Regions from separate parts of the Streptomyces sp. KLMMK genome, predicted to be linked through region 2. Evidence: riboswitches for the same ligand, from Rfam matches in the RefSeq annotation. Region 2 holds a riboswitch; each other region holds the start of a gene.

Region 1 (4,947 bases), on a different contig from region 2:
GCACAGCAGCAGCGGGTCGTCGTCCCCGAAGGCCAGGCCCCAGCCGGCCGGGTGGGGGTCCACGACGCGGACGGAGGCGACGGGCAGGGGCGGCCGGCGATCGGCGAGCGCGCGGACCAGCTGCAGCAGCACGCTGGTCCCGGCGACCCCGCCGCCGACGATGACGACGTCCCGGCCGGTAATACGAGCGATGCGTCCCACGGGCACCTCTCTCCCCTCGGTCATCCCCCCGGGCCCGTAGAGCACCCTGCCCATCCGGCCGCCCCACGGAACCCGCGCGGCCCGGCCGCCCGCGGCGTAGAGCGGGCCGACGGCCGGGTCGGCGAGGACGTCGCCTCCAGCGCGGCGAGGGTCTCGTCGTGGGCGAGGCTCCGCCAGGACTGCAGCCGGCCTGTCCGTATTTCTGAATATCTGTCCACCATTCCCGGGCGGTTGGGCCGAACGGGCGTCACCGTCCGTCACCTCCGGACCGTCCGCCCCGGACTGCTCGTTCCTGCTGGTAGATCGGCAGGAACGGATGCGACGCGGAAGGAGCGGCCATGGGTGAGCCTGCGGTAACGGTCTCGGCCCCGGCCGAGGCCCCGGCCCCGGCGCCGCCCTCCGCCGCCGCGAGCGCTGCACGGATCGCCGCGGCCTGTGCCGGGGCCGCACCCGCGGTCGTGGCGCGGCTGAGCGGTGCCGGACTGCCGCCCGGCCCGGCCGTGGCCGTCTTCGGCCTGGGGGTGCTCTGCTCGGCGCTCCTGCTGATGTGGGCCGCGGAGACGGCCCGCGTGGACATGGCCGGGGCGCTCGCCCTGGCCCTGCTGGCCTTCATCGCCGTGCTGCCCGAGTACGCCGTCGACCTCTACTTCGCCTACGCGGCCGGATCCGACCCCTCCTACGCCGCCTACGCGGCGGCCAACATGACGGGCGCGAACCGGCTGCTGGTGGGCGTCGGCTGGCCGCTCGTCGCGCTCGCCGCCGCCCTGGCGCTGCGCCGCCGCGGCGCGACTCCGGGCGCGATCGTGCTGGAGCCGCACCGCCGCATCGACGTCGCCTTCCTCGCGGTGGCCGCCGTCTTCGCTTTCGTGATGCCGCTCAGCCGCGAGATCGGCTGGTACGTACCGGTGGTGCTCGTCCCCTGGTACGGCTACTACCTCTACCGGATCGCCAAGTGCGGCGCGGGCGGGATGGAGGAGCTCGTCGGCGTCCCGGCGCGGCTGGCCCTGCTGCCGCGGGCCGGGCGGCGCACCGTGACGGCCGTGCTCTTCGCGGGCGCCGCGGCCGTGGTCTTCGCCTGCGCCGAGCCGTTCGCGCTCGGACTGGTGGAGGCGGGCGCCTCGCTCGGCATCGACCGCTTCGTCCTGGTCCAGTGGCTCGCCCCGCTCGCCTCCGAGGCCCCGGAGCTGATCGTCGCCGTGGTCTTCGCCTGGCGCATGCGGGTCGGCGACGGGCTGGGCGCGCTGCTGTCGAGCAAGGTCAACCAGTGGACGCTGCTGGTGGGCTGCCTGCCCCTCGCCCACGCGCTCGGCGGGGGAGGGGCGGCCCTGCCGCTGGTGACCCGTCAGGTCGACGAGGTGGCCCTGACGGCCGCGCAGACCGTCCTGGCCGTCGTCGTCCTGCTGGACCTGCGCTTCGTGCGGTGGGAGGCCGCCGTCCTCCTCGTCCTCTTCGCGGTGCAGTTCGCGCTTCCGGGCGAGTACGCCCGGGAGGTGCTGACCTACGTCTACCTGGGCCTGGCGGCCCTGCTGCTGACGAGGCGGTGGCGACACCTCCCGGACACGGGCCGGGCCCTGGGCGGGCGGGTCGCGGGGGACCCGCACTTCTGACCTGCCGCTACGGTTCCGAGATCAGCTCCGTCACCGCCTTGAGCCCGTCCGTGGCCAGCGCCCGGCGCTGCCGGTCCGCTCCGGTGCCCCGCCGCAGCAGGCGGTTGACCAGCGAGCTCACCTGCCGGGTGTCGCCCGACTCCTCCAGCGACCGCCCTATGTGGGCGAGGAGGCTGCGGACGACCTCGTCCGCGCCGTGGCGCCGGCCCGCGGGGTCCACGAGGACCCCGTCGAGACCGTGCCGGGCGGCGTGCCAGTTCGCCGCGGCCAGCAGCTCCGGCAGGCAGGGCGTGGGGGGCCGCCCGGCCTTCTCGTCGCGGATGGCGGTGGCGACCAGCCCGCGGACGATGCCCGCGAACATGACGGCGTCGTCGGCGCGCAGCTGGACGTCCAGGCAGCGCACCTCGATGGTGGGATAGCGGTCCGACAGCCGTGCCTGCCAGTACAGCTGGCCCCGGTCCTCGATCGCCCCGGCCGTCAACAGCGCCTGGATGCGGGCCTCGTAGTCCGCGAGGCCGTCGAAGTACGGGGGCGGGCCGCTGACCGGCCAGCGGCTGTAGACCACGGTCCGCCAGCTGGAGAAGCCGGTGTCGATGCCGTTCCACAGCGGGGAGTTGCCCGCCATGGCGACCAGCACGGGCAGCCAGGGCCGGACCCGGTTGAGGACCGCGACGCCCATCTCGCGGTCGGGGATGGCGACATGGACGTGCATCCCGTGGACGAACTGCTCGTCCACGAGCTGGGCGGCACGGATCCGCATCGCCAGATAGCGCGGGTTGCCGGTGACCGGGATGGGCTCGGGGCCCGAGCACGGCGCCGTACCGCAGGCGGCGATCCGGCAGCCGGACCGCTTGGCGGCGGAGCTCACCGCATGGCGCAGCCGCAGCAGGTGGCGGCTGGCCTCGGCGAGATCGGAGCAGACCGGAGTGGCAACTTCCACCTGGGCCTGCAACAGCTCCGCCTGAATCTCCCGCTCGTTCACGACCGGTTCCAGGTCGACCGCCGCCCGGACCTCGTCGGCCAGGGGTACCGGCAGTGCGGTGGCCGGGTCGAGCAGAAGATACTCCTCCTCGATCCCTAGGGTGAGCATGCCGTAGGGCTACCCTCGGGCTCGCGAAGCGAACCGCACGGAGCCCGCCGGCACGGCCTTCTGACGCAAAGACGCCCTACCGCCGCCCTGCCGCGGCCCCCGCCACCTCGTCTTTCGTGCATCGCCGGGGTGACTCGAATCAGTTCTTCAACTCCCTTTTGATAAAGGGGATTACCGGTTACCCGTGATGCCGGGTAACACCCCGGTTCCAGGGATCGCCGTGAAGTGAAGAAGTTCACAGAAGCACCTTTCGGCTCCGAATTCCGGCGGCCCGTGATGCAGGATCGTGCATCGAACAACAAGATCCCGTCACCGAGGCGGGCGACCCGGGCGGACGCCGAGTCCTGCCGCCGTACCGGGTGCGGAGCAGAAACGAATGGATCGGCAGGAGCGGGAGACCCGAGCACGGCGGACCACGATGGCAGTGGTCCTTGGGGTGAAGCCATTTCAGGTGGCCGGGCAACTTCGACAGCCCGAACCCGACAGGTCATCTTTCGCAGGCGGATGACGAAGGGTTTTGGCATGTCTGCGTTCCCTGGCATATCCACACTCATGTCCCGCGCCGGTGCCGCTTCCGTGGTCACCGCGGCCACCGTGACCGCGTCGATGCTCCTCCCCGGAATGTCGGCCGAGGCGAGTGCCGCCACTCCGGGCGCCACCGCCCTGAAGGTCGCGGCCTCCAAGCAGGGCTCCCCCTACCAGTACGGCGCCGCCGGCCCCAACCGGTTCGACTGCTCGGGCCTCACGCTCTACTCGTTCAAGAAGGCCGGCAAGACCCTGCCGCGCACCGCGGCCGCGCAGTACAACAAGACCCGGCACATCTCCGCCGGCTCCCGCCAGGCGGGCGACCTGGTCTTCTTCCACTCGGGAAGCAACGTCTACCACGTCGGGATCTACGCGGGTAGCAACAAGATCTGGCACTCGCCCAAGCCCGGCGCGAAGGTCCGGCTGGAGAAGATCTGGTCCGGCAGCGTCTGGTACGGCCGGGTCAACTGACCGTCCGGACCACCCGGTCCGGCCCGGGGTGCGACGACCGACCGGGCCGGGGCGACCCAACCCCGGCCCGGAGACCTCCGGGGGAACCCGTGCAGGGTTTCCCCGGAGGAGTGCGTCACAGCCGCGTCCTGGAGCGGTGCCTCAGGGCAGCTGCGCCCCGTACGCCTGCAGCGCCGCCGGTACGGGCTGGAAGAACGTCTCCCCGCCGCCGGAGCAGTCGCCGCTGCCGCCCGAGGTGAGGCCGAGGGCGGTGGCACCGTCGAAGAGGGCGCCGCCGCTGTCGCCCGGTTCGGCGCAGACCGAGGTGCCGATCATGCCCTCGACCGCCCCCTCCTCGTAGTTGACGGTCACGTCGAGGGCCGTGACCTCGCCGCCGTGCACCCGGGTGGTGCTGCCGCTGCGCTGCACCTTCTCGCCGACGACGGCTTCCCCGGCCTTGCCGATGTTCTGCGTGCCGCCGTTGTAGAGGTCCACCGCGCTCGGGTGGGCGATGGTGGACGTGTAGCGGACGAGCGCGTAGTCGTGGCCGGGGAAGGACGAGCTCTCGACCACGCCGATCTGGGCGCCGCCCTGGGTCGCGGACCAGGTCCGCGAGGCGTTGCCGCAGTGCCCGGCCGTGAGGAAGTACGGCTTGCCGCCCTTGGTGACGTTGAAGCCCAGCGAGCAGCGCACGCCGCTGCCCCAGATCGCGTCGCCGCCCGCGATGAGCGGACGGAACTTCCCTGACGTTCTCCTGACCGCGACCTTGTCGCCGAGCTGTGCGACGGCTTTGTCCAGCCGGTCCTGCCGGGCGCCCGTGACCGTGCTGTCGGCGGTGACGACGACCTTGTTGGAGCGGGGATCCACCGACCAGGCCGTGCCCGGTACGCTCGCCTCCGCCTTGAGCGTCCGCAGGGCCGAGGCGAGCTCGGCGGCCGAGTGGCGCACGGTCCTCGGTTCGGCGCCGGCGGCCCTTGCCCTGGCCGCCGCCTCCTGGTCGAGGACGCCGACGACGAGCCTGCCGGTCCCGGCGTCGTAGTACGAGCCGGCCGAGTCCGCGCCGAGGTCGGCGGA
Region 2 (4,947 bases):
GAAGAAGGCGGGGTCCCACAGCACGAGGTCCGCGAGCTTGCCGGGCTCCACGGAGCCGATCTCGTGGTCGAGGCCCTGCGCGACGGCCGGGTTGATGGTGTATTTGGCGACGTAGCGCCGGGCCCGTGCATTGTCGGCCGGGCCGTCGCCGGGCAGGGCGCCGCGGCGTCTCTTCATCACGTGCGCGGTCTGCCAGGTGCGCAGCACGACCTCCCCGATGCGGCCCATCGCCTGGGAGTCGGAGGAGATGATCGAGATCGCTCCGAGGTCGTGCAGGACGTCCTCGGCGGCGATGGTGCCCGGCCGGATGCGGGACTCGGCGAAGGCGAGGTCTTCGGGGACGCCCGGGTTGAGGTGGTGACAGACCATCAGCATGTCGAGGTGCTCGTCGACGGTGTTGACGGTGTGCGGCCGGGTGGGGTTGGTGGAGCTGGGCAGGACGTTGGCCTCGGAGACGACGGTGATGATGTCGGGTGCATGCCCGCCGCCCGCGCCTTCGGTGTGGTAGGCGTGGATGGACCGGCCGGCGATGGCGGCGAGGGTGTCGCCGACGAAGCCGGCCTCGTTGAGGGTGTCGGTGTGGATGGCGAGCTGGGCCCCGCTCTCCTCGCACACGGCCAGGCAGGCGTCGATGACGGCGGGGGTCGCCCCCCAGTCCTCGTGGATCTTGAAGCCGACGGCGCCGGCCCGCAGCTGGGCGCGCATCGAGTCGTACGAGACGGTGTTGCCCTTGCCCAGCAGGCCGACGTTGACGGGGTAGCCCTCCATGGCCTCGAACATCCGGGCGAGGTGCCAGGCTCCGGGGGTGATGGTGGTGGCCTTGCTGCCCTCGGCCGGCCCGGTGCCGCCGCCGAGCAGGGTGGTGACTCCCGAGGCGAGAGCCTCGTCCGCGGCCTGCGGGCAGATGAAATGGACGTGGGCGTCGACGGCCCCGGCGGTGAGGATCTTGCCGTTGCCGGCGATGACCTCGGTCTCGGGTCCGATGACGAGGTCGGGGTGGACGCCGTCCATGGTGTCGGGGTTGCCGGCCTTGCCGACGCCGGTGATCCGGCCGTCGCGGATGCCGATGTCGGCCTTGACGACGCCCCAGTGGTCGAGGACGAGGGCCCCGGTGATGACGGTGTCGGGGGCCCCGTCCGCCCGGGTCGCGCGGGACTGGCCCATGGACTCGCGGATGACCTTGCCGCCGCCGAAGACGGCCTCGTCGCCGGCGTGCCCGGGCCCGCCGCTGCGGTCCTCCTCGATCTCGACGACGAGGTCGGTGTCGGCGAGGCGGACGCGGTCGCCGGCGGTCGGCCCGTAGAGGCCGGCGTAGGCGACGCGGCTGAGTTCAGTCATCGAGCGGTCCCCCGCACTCGCCGCGCAGGCCCTCGACGATGCGCTTGCCGCCGATGGGGACGAGGTCGACCTGGAGGGGGATGCCCGGCTCGAAGCGGACGGCGGTGCCGGCGGCGATGTCGAGGCGCTTGCCGCGGGCCGCCGCACGGTCGAAGTCGAGGCCGGGGTTGGCCTCGGCGAAGTGGTAGTGCGAGCCGACCTGCACCGGGCGGTCGGCGGCGTTGAGCACGGTGAGCCGGGTGCGGTGCAGTCCCTGGTTGAGGGCCACGGGCTCGGCGGCGTACAGGATTTCTCCGGGGATCATCGCGGGTCCTCCCCGTCAGCAGATCGGTTCGTGAACGGTGACGAGCTTGGTGCCGTCGGGGAAGGTGGCCTCGACCTGGACGTCGTGGAGCATCTCGGGGATGCCCTCCATGACGTCGTCGCGGGTGAGCACCCCGCGCCCGGAGGACATCAGCTCGGCGACGGTGCGGCCGTCCCGGGCGCCTTCGAGGACGTGGACCGTGATCAGGGCCACCGCCTCGGGGTGGTTGAGGAGCAGGCCGCGGGCCTTGCGCTTGGCGGCCACGTCGGCGGCCACGTGCAGGAGCAGTCGTTCCTGCTCGCGCGGGGAGAGTTGCATGCGTCCCACCTCACTGTCGTCCCAGGTGTCCCGGATGGACGCACCGGGACGCTACCCGAGTTCAACACGGTGTTGACCTGGGGTTCTTCGGCCGGTGGCCAGTGATTGCAGATTAGGGCGCAACCTTTTCCAACGCGTTAACTGACTCTTTGCGATGCCATGGCCACGGGCCCGGGCGCCGTCTGTCGTCTGCACCTACTGGATCTTCTGGGCCGGATCATGGCCGCCCGTCCGCACGACACGTACGGCCGGCTACGGGCGGCGCAGACCATGGTCGTCGCGGTGGTACGACGGCGCCGCGGCTCGCACGCCCGTACGGAACGGGTGAACGGAAGGTGCGAGCGGGTCATGCCGACGCGGACGATACGGGTCCCCGGCGCAGAGCGCCGGGGGCGAAGGGATCTCCGCGCCATGTGCGCCGGAGGGCCGGGGGTCCGCACCCGAATAAACCCCGGTCCCCTCCATGAAGGATCACGGCGTAGACGGGGCGCGGTGATCGATTTGGCGCGGACGGCCGGATTGCCCCCGGGCCGGTACGAACCGCCGCAGGCCAGCGGCTCAGCCGGCTTGGGCGCACACCATCAAATCGCCCCGCGTCCACCGGAATTGCCCAGAAGTGATCAGGCTCACATACCCCTGGTTCCGCTCGGAATCGGCACGGCGGCTGCGCCAAGATCCCTTCGACGACAAGACCCCGCCACCCAGGCGGGGCGGTCCCGGCGGACGCCGAACCCTGCCGCCGCCGGGATGCCGGGTCGACTTGAGTGCAACGGCAGGGATGGAGGACCCAAGAGTGGTGGGACGACCAAGAGTAGTGCGGTCGGCCCTTGGGGTGAAGCCGTTGACAGCGGCCGGGCAACCTTCGCCTGCCCGAACCCGACAGGTCATCCTTCACAGGCGGCTGACGAAGGGTTAGCGCATGGGCGCGCACAAACGTCCGTCAAAGCTGTCCAGGGCCGGTGCGGCATCGGCCCTCACTCTCGCCGCCGTCGGAGCCACCGTGCTGGTTCCGGGCGGCGCGGCAGAGGCGGAGGCGTCTACCGTCTCCACCCAGGCACTGCGGATCGCGGCCTCGAAGCAGGGCTCCCCGTATCAGTGGGGGGCGACCGGACCCTCCCGGTTCGACTGCTCGGGCCTGACGCTCTACTCCTTCAAGCGGGCCGGGAAGTCCCTGCCCCGCACCGCCGCCCAGCAGTACAACAGCACCCACCACATCCCCCGCTCCGCACGCGAACGCGGCGACCTCGTCTTCTTCGTCTCCGGGCGCGGGATCTACCACGTGGGGATATACAACGGGGACGGCCGCATCTGGCACGCACCCAAGACGGGCGCGGTCGTCCGTCTGGAGCGGATCTGGACCAACAGCGTCCTCTACGGCCGGGTCGGCTGACCCGGCGTCACCGGCCCGCCCGGAGACCCCGGAAGGGCCGGTGACACCCACTCCCCGCACCTCCCCGCACGAGGGCCCGAAGAGGCCCGAGGCCCCCCGCACCCGGGTGCGGGGGGCCAGGCCGGCCGGAGGGGAGTTCAGCGCTCGGCGCTGACCGGCGCGGTCCAGGGGAGGGAGATCCACACCGTCTTGCCGCCGTCGGAGGTCGGCGTGCAGAACAGCCGCCCCCCGTGCTCCGCGGTGAGACAGCGGATGATCACCATGCCGCGGCCGTTGTCCTGCTGGACCGCGGCGGGCAGCCGCCGGGGGAAGCGCGGGTGGCTGTCCGTGACGCCGATGCGCAGCTGCTGATCACGGTCGAGGCGGACGTCCACGGTGAAGGTGGGCGACTGACCCCGGGTGTGCTGCACGGCGTTGGTCGCGAGCTCGGAGACGATCAGGCGCACGGTCTCCGAGGTGTCCGTCCCGCCCGGAAGCCCCCAGTCCGCCAGCACCTCCGCGACGTAGCGGCGCGCCGTGGAGACCGAGGCGGGGGCGCTCGGCAGCGTGACGGTGGCTTCTTGGTGGTCTGCCATGGCGGTGGCCCTTTCAGCCGAGGTCCCGCCGAGACCGGACTCCGGTGCGTGCCACGGAAAACCGGGAAGCGTGCCGTAAGTCGTGGGGGGCATGAGCGGCCTCGGACGGCTCTGCGCGACAGACTGCCACTGATAACGCCTGTGATGGGAGCGATCCCCCGAGATATGCATATATCTGTCGCCCGAAGCAGTGAACTCTACAACGAGCGACCGGATTCACACGGCACACTGGGCTATTGACACTGACGTATGACAACGACAGTGACCCAGGGGAGGGCCAATGCGGTACGGACCGGCGGTACGCCGCCGCAAGCTGGGTGCGGAGCTGCGCCGCCAGCGCGAACTGGCCGGGCTGACGAGCCTGGAGGCCGCGCGTGCGGTGGGCTGGCACCAGTCGAAGGTCAGCCGGATCGAGACGGGCAGCAGTGGCGTGAAACCGGCGGACGTGGCCCGGCTGCTGGACGCCTACGGGGTCACCGACGCCGAGCTGCGCGCGCTGCTGGGGGCGCTGTGCGGTGCGGGGTCCCCCGAACCGGGCGAGGGTGCGGGAGCCCGGCGCGGCTGGTGGTACGCCTACCGGGACCGGCTGCCGCCCGCCTATCTCGACTTCATCAGCCTGGAGTCGGAGGCCTCGCGGTTAAGCACCCTGGAGACCACCGTGGTGCCCGGCCTGCTGCAGACGCCGGACTACGCCCGCGCCGTGACCCGCGCGGCCCTCGGCGACCCCGCGCCGGAGCAGGTCGAGGAGCTGGTGCGGGTGCGCCTGGCGCGCCAGGCGGTGCTCCGGGGCGAGCAGCCGCTGGAGGTGTGCGCCGTGCTGGACGAGGCCGTGCTGCGCCATGAGGTCGGCGGCCCGGAGGTCATGGCCGGGCAGTTGCGGCACCTGGTGGAGACGGGATCGCTGGGGCACGTGCGACTGCATGTCCTGCCCTTCTCCAGCGGCGGCCATATGGGCATCACCGGGCCTTTTGTTATTTTCTCATTTCCGCGCATTGCTGATCTGGATGTGGTTGTTCTCGACC
Region 3 (4,947 bases), on a different contig from region 2:
CGACGAGGAGCCGGATGGAGTTGGTGCCGCAGTCGACGGCGGCGACGCGGGTCACTTCTCGTCACCCCCGCACGGCGTGACGCACGGGCCCTTGGCCCACCACTCCGGCAGCAGCGCCAGCGCCTCGTCGCCGAAGGGGTTCACGCCCGGGCCCGCCACCAGCGAGTGACCCACCAGGACGTGCAGGCACTTGACGCGGTCGGGCATGCCGCCCGCGCTCGGGAAGCCCTCCAGGACCTCGATCGCGTCGCGGCGGCGGAGGTAGTCCTCGTGCGCGGCGCGGTAGGCGGCGGCCAGCTCCGGGTCGGTCGCCAGCCGGTCCTGCATCTCCTTCATCAGGCCCGAGCCCTCCAGCGTGCCGATCGCGGAGGCGGCGCGCGGGCAGGTCAGGTAGTACGTCGTCGGGAACGGCGTGCCGTCCGGCAGCCGGGGCGCGGTCTCGACCACGTCCGGCAGGCCGCAGGGGCAGCGGTGGGCGATGGCGCGCAGTCCGCGCGGCGGGCGGCCCAGCTGCTCCTTGAACGCCTCGATGTCGGCGTCGGTGGGCTCGGTGGACTCGGTCTGGGGCGGAGGGGTGTCCATGTGCTCGCTCGTGTCGTCTTCGCTCGGTGGTGTCGGCAGGTCGTGCGGGAGGCGGGTCGTGCAGAAGGAAGGAGAGGGGCCGGCGGGCGCGGTCAGCGCGGGGTGTCCGCGGCGTCCACACCGTCCCACAGGTTGCTGTACCAGGGGCGGTCGGCGGCGCCCTGGTCGCGCGGGCGCCGGGCGGTGCCACTGCCGTCGACCACGCTGTAGCCGGTCTCCCCGGGGTGCAGGTAGTGCAGGTGCTCGCGCGCCTGCTGCTCGACGTACGCCGGGTCCTCCAGCCGCGCCTTCTCGTCCTCCAGCCGCTTCACCTGCTCGCGGGCGCGCTCGGACTGGCGGCGCTGATCGGCGATGTCGGAGCGCTGGGTGACCCACTGGCGCATGGGATAGGCGAGGGCGACGACCAGCGAGCACACCACGAGCGCCAGCAGCGCCGCACGGCCGGTGAGCCGGCTGCGGCGCGGGCCCCGCGCGCGGTAGACGCGGGCCGTGGGGCCCTGGACGAGCACCGAGCCGAGTGCCCTGAGTCTGGTCGCGGTGGAGCGTTCCGCCGCCACTTCGCCTCCCCGAGGTCCTGGTCGCCCGCAGCCTCGCTACGAACGTACGTCCCCGGCCACGGTACGGGACCGTGGCCGGGGACGTGGTGAGGCTGCTCCCCTGAGGCCGTGTCAGGCCTGCGGGTGCCGGCCCGCGGTGTCCTCGTGTCAGCCCTTGAAGCGCGGGAAGGCGCTGCGGCCGGCGTAGACCGCGGCGTCGTCCAGGATCTCCTCGATGCGCAGGAGCTGGTTGTACTTGGCGACGCGCTCGGAGCGGGCCGGGGCACCGGTCTTGATCTGGCCGCAGTTGGTGGCGACGGCCAGGTCGGCGATGGTGACGTCCTCGGTCTCGCCGGAGCGGTGGGACATCATGCACTTGAAGCCGTTGCGCTGGGCCAGCTCGACGGCGTCCAGGGTCTCGGTCAGCGAGCCGATCTGGTTGACCTTGACCAGCAGGGCGTTGGCGGCGCCCTCCTCGATGCCGCGGCCGAGGCGCTCGGGGTTGGTGACGAACAGGTCGTCGCCGACGAGCTGGACCTTGTCGCCGAGCTTCTCGGTGATGGTCTTCCAGCCGTCCCAGTCGTCCTCGAACAGCGGGTCCTCGATGGAGACGAGCGGGTACGCCGCGACGAGCTCGGCGTAGTAGTCCGTCATCTCGGCGGCCGTGCGGTCCTGGCCCTCGAACTTGTAGACGCCGTCCTTGTAGAACTCGGAGGCGGCCACGTCGAGCGCGAGCGCGATGTCCTGGCCGGGGGTGTAGCCGGCCTGCTTGATGGCCTCGAGGATGAGGTCGAGGGCCTCGCGGTTGGAGCCGAGGTTCGGCGCGAAGCCGCCCTCGTCGCCCAGACCGGTGGACAGGCCCTTGGTCTTCAGGACCGACTTGAGGGTGTGGTAGACCTCGGTGCCCCAGCGCAGGGCCTCGGAGAAGGACTCCGCGCCGATCGGCGCGATCATGAACTCCTGGATGTCCACGTTGGAGTCGGCGTGCGACCCACCGTTGAGGATGTTCATCATCGGAACGGGCAGCAGGTGCGCGTTCGGGCCGCCCAGGTAGCGGAAGAGCGGCAGGTCGGACGCCTCGGAGGCGGCGTGCGCGACGGCCAGGGAGACGCCCAGGATGGCGTTGGCGCCGAGCGAGCCCTTGTTGTCGGTGGCGTCCAGGTCGAACATGGCCTGGTCGATCAGGCGCTGCTCGGTGGCGTCGTAGCCGACGAGCTCCGGGCCGATCTGCTCGATGACGGCGAGGACGGCCTTCTCGACGCCCTTGCCCAGGTAACGGTTCTTGTCACCGTCACGGAGCTCGATGGCCTCGAAGGCGCCGGTGGAGGCGCCGGACGGCACGGCGGCACGGCCCGTGGAGCCGTCGTCGAGGCCGACCTCGACCTCGACCGTGGGGTTGCCTCGCGAGTCGAGGATCTCGCGAGCTACGACGACGTCGATGGACGGCACGAGGGTCTCCTTCGTGTGTGTCTGTGGTTCTGCAGCACGAGCCTAACGGGCCCCGGAGGCTCGCCTCGCCGTTGGACCGCTTTCCCGGGCCGGAAAAGCCTAAAAAACAGCACAAAAGCCCAGAACACCGTATGTATGGCGGATCCGGAAACGGCTAAGCCCCGCTCCGGTGCGCGCTCGGGGCGGCGCATCGGAGCGGGGCGGTCCCGCCGGGAGCGGAGAAGGGCGGCCCACCGGAGCGGGCCGCCCTGCCGGATCAGCTGAGGTGCAGCTTCTGGCCGACGTAGATCACGTCCGCGTCCTGGACGATGTCCTTGTTGCGGTCGTACAGCTTCTGCCAGCCGCCCTTGACGTGCTGAGCCTCGGCGATCTTGGAGAGGGTGTCGCCCTCCTTGACCTCGTACTCGCCGTTGCCGACCTTGTAGGACTGCCCGCCCGGGGCGGTCCGCTTCGGGGCCGGGACCTCGTCGCGCTCGGTGGCCTGCGGCGCGGAGTGCTTCGGCGTGGTCTTCTTCGGCGCGGCCTGGCGCTCGCTGCGGTCCGCGTGGGACTTGCCCGAGACGGTGCCGCCGGTGCGGGAGGACTTGGTGGACTTGCTGACCGAGCCCGAACCGGACGGGTCGACGTTCGCCTTCGGGCCGCCGGCCGTCAGGCCGCCGGGACCGGCACAGCCCCAGGCGCCCGGGCCCTGCATGGCGAGCAGCTTCTCGGCCACGGCGATCTGGGCGCTCTTGGAGGCGTGGTCGGCGCGGTCGGCGTACTTCTGGCCGCCGGCGGCGTTCCAGGAGGACTGCGAGAACTGCAGACCGCCGTAGTAGCCGTTGCCGGTGTTGATGGACCAGTTGCCACCGGACTCGCACTGGGCGACCTTGTCCCACGTCGAGACGGAGGCGGCGTTGGCGGAGGTGGCGACCATCAGCGGGGCGGCGACAGCTGCACCGGTGACACCGGCGAGCGTGAAGATGCGGACGGCCTTGGACGGACGACGGTGCTTGCCCTTGGACATAAGTCGTTTCCTCACCGACGCCTACGAGGTGAGCTGTCGGGTTCGGGCTGTGAGTTCGCCCGGCTTCGTGTGCGAGCACACTCGGCTTCACCCCTAGCCGGTCCCGGACCCGCGGCTTTCGCCGAGGAGCCGTTTCCGGCGCCTACCTTGGTTCCCCCGCTCCTGCCTACGGCGCTTGCGCGACGACTCCCCCGATCGCCGGCAGGATTCGGCGTGGCGACCGTGGTGCCCGCGGTGGCGAGCGGACACGACGGTAAACACAGTCGCGGCAAGGGTTCAAACCCCTCTTTCCAGCCACAGTTGCCCCTGGCTACCCAGGGGAACATCGCGTTTCCGCAGGTGAGAGACGGTTTGCCAGTTTCGGGAAGACCGCATTCCGCCACCGGGCAAAGAGACCCATGTCTCACTTTCGACTGGAACGGACATTCGCCGCGAACTGCCGGTCTATTTACCGACCTCGAGCCTCTGACCAGGACGGATCAGGTCGGGATCGGTTCCGACCGCTTTCTCATTGCGCTGATACAGAGACTGCCAACCCCCCTTGACCGCATGCTGCTCGGCGATGGCTGACAGGTTGTCACCGGGGCGCACGGTGTAGTCGGTGGGCGTGGGGCTGCCGGTGCGGGCATCGCCACCGCCCCGCGACGTACGGCCCTCGTCCTCCGAACGCGACGGGTCGGCACGGTGCTTGCCCGTACCCGTGCCGCCCTCGCCGGGCAGCTGCCCCGCAGGCGAACCGGAATCGCCGGCAGCGGGTGTGGCGGAACCGTCCGGGATCCGGGTCGGGTCGTCCGTGGGGGACGTCGAGGGCTTGCGGTGCCGGCCTTCCTGCGGCTCACCGGACTTCCCGTCGCCCGGCGTGCCCGAGGCGTCGGGTGACGGCGCGTCGGACGACGGGCTGCCGGAGGGCCGGCCGGACGGCTGACCGGAGGACTGGCCCGGCGACGGCCGGCCGGTCGACGGCTGCCCCGAAGGCTGCGTGGAGGGGTCGGCCGAGGGGCTCGTCGAGGAACCCGGCGACGGCTTTCCGGACGGCGAGGGAGACGTGGACGCGTCAGAAGGCTTGTCGTGCTCGGAGGGCTCGGACGGCTCGGACGGCGTGGAGTGCGAAGTGGTGCGCTCCGGGGCGCGTGAAGGCGTCGAGTCGCTCGCGGGGGCGTGTGTGCCGCCCGGGTTGACCTCCGCCGGGGTCCCGCCCGAGGTGAGGCCCGCGCTCGCCGCGCAGCTCGACCAGGGGCTGGTGCCTCTGCTCTCGAGGATCTGCTCGGCGACGGTGATCTGCTGCGCACGGCTGGCGAGGTCGGGCCGGGGGGCGTACTCGCGGCCGCCGTGGCGCTCCCAGAGGTCCTGGGTCAGCTGCAGTCCCCCGTAGGT
Region 4 (4,947 bases), on a different contig from region 2:
GAGCCGGAGATCACCGTTCGCACGGCCGGACCCGCATTCCGCACGCGGGCCGCCGGCACGGTGCGGCGCAGCCGGAATTCCCCCGGCGACCGGTCCGCACGGGCCGCCGCGATGGCCCGGGCCCGCTCCGCGTCGCCGCGGGCGACGGCGTCCACGAGGGCGCCGAGCACCTCCCAGGTGTCGACGGGGCGCGCGGGCGGCTCCGCCGCGTACACCCAGGCGATCTTGAGCCGGAGCTGGGTGAGCAGGCCCGCGAGGCTCGGGCTGCCGGACGCCTGGGCGAGGGTCTCGTCGAACCAGTCCCCCAGCGGCCGCAGCTCGCCCGTACGCCCGCCACGGGCCCGCTCCTGGCCGAGCCGGACCAGACCGCGCAGCACCTTCAGGTGCGCCTCCGTACGGCGCTGTGCGGCGCGCGCGGCGCCCAGCGGCTCCAGCAGGGCGCGGACCTCCAGCAGATCGGCGGCCTCCTGCTCGGTCGGCTCCGCGACGCAGGCGCCCGCGTGCCGCCGGGTGGTCACGAACCCTTCCGAGGCCAGGGTGCGCAGCGCCTCGCGCACGGGCACGCGCGAAACGCCGTAGCGGCGCGCGAGGACTTCTTCGGTGAGCCTGCTGCCGGGCGGAAACGTGCCCGAAACAATGTCGTCACGGATCGCCGTGCACACGGCGTGCGCGGAAATGCGACGGCCGCTCTGATTTGCTGTGCCATCACCGTTCACGTACGGCCCCGCATGGGTGAACCTCCGCATAACCCCCGCGAAACGCGGCCGATTGACGCCTGTTCAGCGACTCTATTGCAGCCGTCCGCGATTTCCGACGGCGCATGTGAAGTCATCGATATGTTTTGGCCAACACGAGGATACGACGAAGACCCCGGCCGGTGGGCCGGGGCCTTCGTCAGGCGAATGTGCCGCGCGGGGGCGCGGGCAGGGGCGTCAGAGGTTGACGCCGTGCTCGCTGAGGTACGCGACCGGGTCGATGTCGGTGCCGTACGTGGCGCCGGTGCGGGCCTCGAAGTGCAGGTGCGGGCCGGTGACGTTGCCCGTGGCGCCGGAGAGGCCGATCTGCTGGCCGGCGGTAACCGACTGGCCGACGCTGACGTCGATGGACGAGAGGTGGCCGTACTGCGTGTAGGTGCCGTCGTTGTGCTTGATGACGACGTTGTTGCCGTAGGCGCCGCCCCAGCCGGCCTCGACGATGGTGCCCGCGCCCACGGCCTGGATCGAGGTGCCGGTCGCGGCGTGCATGTCGATGCCGGTGTGGCTGCCGGAGGACCACAGGCCGCTGGAGGCCTTGTAGGACGTGGAGACGTACGAGCCGGCGATCGGCGAGACGAAGGTGTTGAGGCGCTTGCGCTCCTGCTCGCGAGCGACGCGCTCCTGCTCCTTGCGCTCGGCCTCGGCCTTGCGCTTGGCCTCGTCCGCGGCCTTCTTGACGTCGGCCGCCTGCTGCTTGGCGGCGGTCTCGGCCTCGTGGACGGCGGTGTTCTCGGCCGCGGCGCTGGTCTGGACCTGGGCCTGCTCGCCGATGCGGCCGGCCGTGTCCTCGCCGATGACGACGGCCTGGGTCAGGCCGGTATCCTCGGTGGGGCGGTGAGTCTCGTCGGGAGAGGCGGCCATCGCCGGGGCGGCGAGGCCCGCGACGACACCGGTGGCGGCGAGGGTGGCTATGCCCGCCGCGTTCGCGCTGACGCGAACGGCGCGGCTCGGCTTGCGGTGCTTCCCGGTGGCACGAGTGAACGCCATTGGTGAGGCTGGTCCTTTCCTTCCCTCTCGCCTACCGGGTTAGCTGACGGGTTCGGAGCAGGAAGGTCTCCTACGGATCCCTCCGGAAAGGGGCCCGATTCACCCCAGGGACACTTGGGTCCCCGGCTCCCCTGGCTCGCGCCGTACGGGGACTCGGCGATGTCTGCCCGGGCCGCGGATGCGACGCACATCTGACGGACAGACGCTTTGACGCTAGACGCCGCCACTTTCGATCGGCAAACAGAAGCCCCATTTTGTGGCCCACGCCACAACACAGACGTGCAACCACTCCACTAAACCGGACATTTGGCAGGCACGCGTGCCTCAGGGGTGCGCGTGCCTGCCGGTTGACGGGCCGACCGGTGCGGCCGGCCCGCCGGGGCGTCAGCCCGTGATCACGGTCACTTCCCCGATACCGAGGGCCCGGACGGGCTCCTCGATCTGCGCGGCGTCACCGACCAGCACCGTCACCAGGCGGTCGACCGGGAAGGCGCTCACCACGGCGGCGGTGGCCTCCACCGTGCCCGTCGCGGCGAGGCGCTCGTACAGGTGCGCCTGGAAATCGTCCGGCAGGTGCTGCTCCACCTGGTCGGCGAGGGTGCCCGCGACGGCCGCCGCCGTCTCGTACTTCAGCGGGGCGACGCCGACGAGGTTCTGCACGGCGGAGTCGCGCTCCTCGTCCGTCAGGCCCCCGGCGGCGAGGGTGCGCAGGACGGTCCACAGGTCCTCCAGCGCGGGGCCGGTGGAGGCGGTGTCCACCGAGCCGCTGATGGCGAGCATGGCCGCGCCGGTGCCCTCCGGGGTGGACAGCAGCACCTGGCCGAAGGACCGCACGCCGTAGGTGTAGCCCTTCTCCTCGCGCAGGACGCGGTCCAGACGGGAGGTGAGGGTGCCGCCCAGGCAGTACGTGCCGACGCTCTGGGCGGGCCAGACCTGGCCGTGCCGGTCGGCGCCGATGCGGCCGATGAGGAGCTGCGTCTGGACCGCGCCGGGGCGGTCCACGATGACGACGCGGCCGGTGTCGTCCGCGGTGACCGGCTTGAGCGGGTACGGCTCGGCCGGGGAACCCGTCCAGGCGCCGAGGGAGTCGGCGAGGGCCTCGTCGAGGTCCACGCCGGTGAAGTCGCCGACGACCACGGCGGTCGTGGTGGCGGGGCGCACGTGGGCCTCGTAGAAGGCCCGCACGGAGGCGGCGTCGATGCGGGCGACCGTCTCCTCGGTGCCCTGACGCGGGCGGGACATCCGCGAGCCGGCCGGGAAGAGCTCCTTGGAGAGCGCCATGGCGGCCCGGCGGGCGGGGTTGGCCAGCTCGTGCGGGATCTCGTCCAGGCGGTTGCCCACCAGCCGCTCGACCTCGTGGTCGGGGAAGGCGGGGGCGCGCAGCGCGTCGGCCACGAGGCCGAGGGCCTTGCCGAGCCGGGAGGCGGGGACCTCCAGGGACAGGCGCACGCCGGGGTGGTCGGCGTGGGCGTCGAGGGTGGCGCCGCAGCGCTCCAGCTCGGCGGTGAACTCCTCGGCGGTGTGCTTGTCGGTGCCCTCCGACAGGGCGCGCGCCATGATGGTGGCGACGCCGTCGAGGCCCTCCGGCTCCGCGGCCAGGGGGGCCACCACATTGATGTCGACGGCGACGACCTGCTGGCCCGGGCGGTGGCAGCGCAGCACCGTCAGGCCGTTGGGGAGCGTGCCGCGCTCGGGGGCGGGGAAGGCCCAGGGGGCCGCGGTCCCGGGCTGGGGCTGGGGGTGGAAGTCCATGGAAGGCTGGGCGGTGTCAGCGGCCAGGGCGTCGCTCACTTGGCCGTCTCCTCTTCTGCTTCGGCGTTCTCGTCGGCGGCGGGGGCGGCCGGCTCGGTGGGCTCGTACACCAGCACGGCGCGGTTGTCGGGGCGCAGGCGGGCCTGGGCGACCTGCCGCACCTCCTCCGGCGTGATGTCCAGGACGCGCTGCACGGCGGTCAGGGCGAGCTGCGGGTCGCCGAACAGCACCGCGAAGCGGCACAGTTCGTCGGCGCGGCCGCTGACGGTGGAGAGCCGGTCCAGCCACTCGCGCTCCAGCTGGGCCTGGGCGCGCTCCATCTCCGCGGGCGTCGGGCCCTCGGCGGCGAAGCGGGCGAGCTCCTCGTCGACGGCGGCCTCGATGCCGGCCACCTCGGCGCCGCCGGACGCCTTGACGTCCAGCCAGCCCAGCGAGGGGGCGCCGGCGAGCCGCAGCAGGCCGAAGCCGGCGGCGACGGCGGAGCGGTCGTGGCGGACCAGGCGGTTGTGCAGGCGGGAGGACTCGCCGCCGCCGAGGACGGTGACGGCCAGGTCGGCGGCGTCGGCCTCGCGGGAGCCGTCCTGCGGGAGGCGGTAGGCGGCCATCATGGCGCGGGCCGGGACCTCCTCGCGGACGACCTGGCGCAGCTCCTCGCCGATGACGTCGGGCAGGCTGCCGTCGCGCGGGGGCTGCTTGCCGTCGTGCGCGGGGATCGAGCCGAAGTACTTCTCGATCCAGGCGAGGGTCTGCTCGGGGTCGATGTCGCCGACGACCGACAGGACGGCGTTGCCCGGGGCGTAGTAGGTGCGGAAGAAGGCGCGGGCGTCCTCCAGGGAGGCCGCGTCCAGGTCGGCCATGGAGCCGATCGGGGTGTGGTGGTACGGGTGGCCGTCCGGGAAGACCATGGCGGTCAGCCGCTCGAAGGCGGTGCCGTAGGGGACGTTGTCGTAGCGCTGGCGGCGCTCGTTCTTGACGACGTCGCGCTGGTTCTCCATCGACTCGTCGTCGAGGGCGGTGAGCAGGGAGCCCATCCGGTCGGCCTCGAGCCACAGGGCCAGCTCCAGCTGGTGCGCCGGCATGGTCTCGAAGTAGTTGGTGCGCTCGAAGCTGGTGGTGCCGTTGAGGGAGCCGCCGGCGCCCTGGACCAGCTCGAAATGGCCGTTCCCCTTGACCTGTGCCGAGCCCTGGAACATAAGGTGCTCGAAGAGGTGGGCGAGGCCTGTGCGGCCCTTGACCTCATGGCGCGAGCCGACGTCGTACCAGAGGCAGACGGCGGCGACCGGGGTCAGGTGGTCTTCGGAGAGCACCACCCGCAGGCCGTTGGCCAGGCGGTGCTCGGTCGCTGTGAGGCCGCCGGTACCGGCCTGTTGCGTGGCCGTGTGACCCATGGGCATGTACGTCCCTTCGATCGCTTGAAATCTCGCGCCGGTGCGCGATGACTCGCGTGATGAGC

What was found. A riboswitch is a leader RNA that binds a small molecule or an ion and turns the genes downstream of it on or off. The one in region 2 is predicted to bind cyclic di-AMP.
Region 1: linked by a shared signal. The riboswitch ahead of V7793_RS28865 (C40 family peptidase) and the one ahead of V7793_RS31725 (C40 family peptidase) in region 2 are both predicted to bind cyclic di-AMP.
Region 3: linked by a shared signal. The riboswitch ahead of V7793_RS10155 (transglycosylase family protein) and the one ahead of V7793_RS31725 (C40 family peptidase) in region 2 are both predicted to bind cyclic di-AMP.
Region 4: linked by a shared signal. The riboswitch ahead of V7793_RS25205 (M23 family metallopeptidase) and the one ahead of V7793_RS31725 (C40 family peptidase) in region 2 are both predicted to bind cyclic di-AMP.

The regions. Positions count from the first base shown of each region.
Region 1 is NZ_JBAMDC010000301.1:1,279-6,225, forward strand. It holds partial or broken gene V7793_RS28850 (FAD/NAD(P)-binding protein) at 1-201, opposite strand, end outside; gene V7793_RS28855 (hypothetical protein) at 540-1,808, shown strand; gene V7793_RS28860 (carboxylate-amine ligase) at 1,816-2,898, opposite strand; cyclic di-AMP (ydaO/yuaA leader) riboswitch at 3,254-3,416, shown strand; gene V7793_RS28865 (C40 family peptidase) at 3,421-3,894, shown strand; gene V7793_RS28870 (S1 family peptidase) at 4,036-4,947, opposite strand, start outside.
Region 2 is NZ_JBAMDC010000386.1:502-5,448, forward strand. It holds gene V7793_RS31710 (urease subunit alpha) at 1-1,338, opposite strand, end outside; gene V7793_RS31715 (urease subunit beta) at 1,331-1,642, opposite strand; gene V7793_RS31720 (urease subunit gamma) at 1,658-1,960, opposite strand; cyclic di-AMP (ydaO/yuaA leader) riboswitch at 2,691-2,875, shown strand; gene V7793_RS31725 (C40 family peptidase) at 2,880-3,350, shown strand; gene V7793_RS31730 (ATP-binding protein) at 3,488-3,925, opposite strand; gene V7793_RS31735 (helix-turn-helix domain-containing protein) at 4,206-4,947, shown strand, end outside.
Region 3 is NZ_JBAMDC010000038.1:19,815-24,761, reverse strand. It holds gene V7793_RS10175 (Ppx/GppA phosphatase family protein) at 1-55, opposite strand, end outside; gene V7793_RS10170 (DUF501 domain-containing protein) at 52-582, opposite strand; gene V7793_RS10165 (FtsB family cell division protein) at 675-1,139, opposite strand; gene eno (phosphopyruvate hydratase) at 1,287-2,567, opposite strand; gene V7793_RS10155 (transglycosylase family protein) at 2,824-3,573, opposite strand; cyclic di-AMP (ydaO/yuaA leader) riboswitch at 3,577-3,757, opposite strand; gene V7793_RS10150 (transglycosylase family protein) at 4,018-4,947, opposite strand, start outside.
Region 4 is NZ_JBAMDC010000220.1:153-5,099, forward strand. It holds gene V7793_RS25200 (GntR family transcriptional regulator) at 1-662, opposite strand, end outside; gene V7793_RS25205 (M23 family metallopeptidase) at 933-1,742, opposite strand; cyclic di-AMP (ydaO/yuaA leader) riboswitch at 1,756-1,911, opposite strand; gene V7793_RS25210 (M16 family metallopeptidase) at 2,127-3,494, opposite strand; gene V7793_RS25215 (M16 family metallopeptidase) at 3,530-4,882, opposite strand.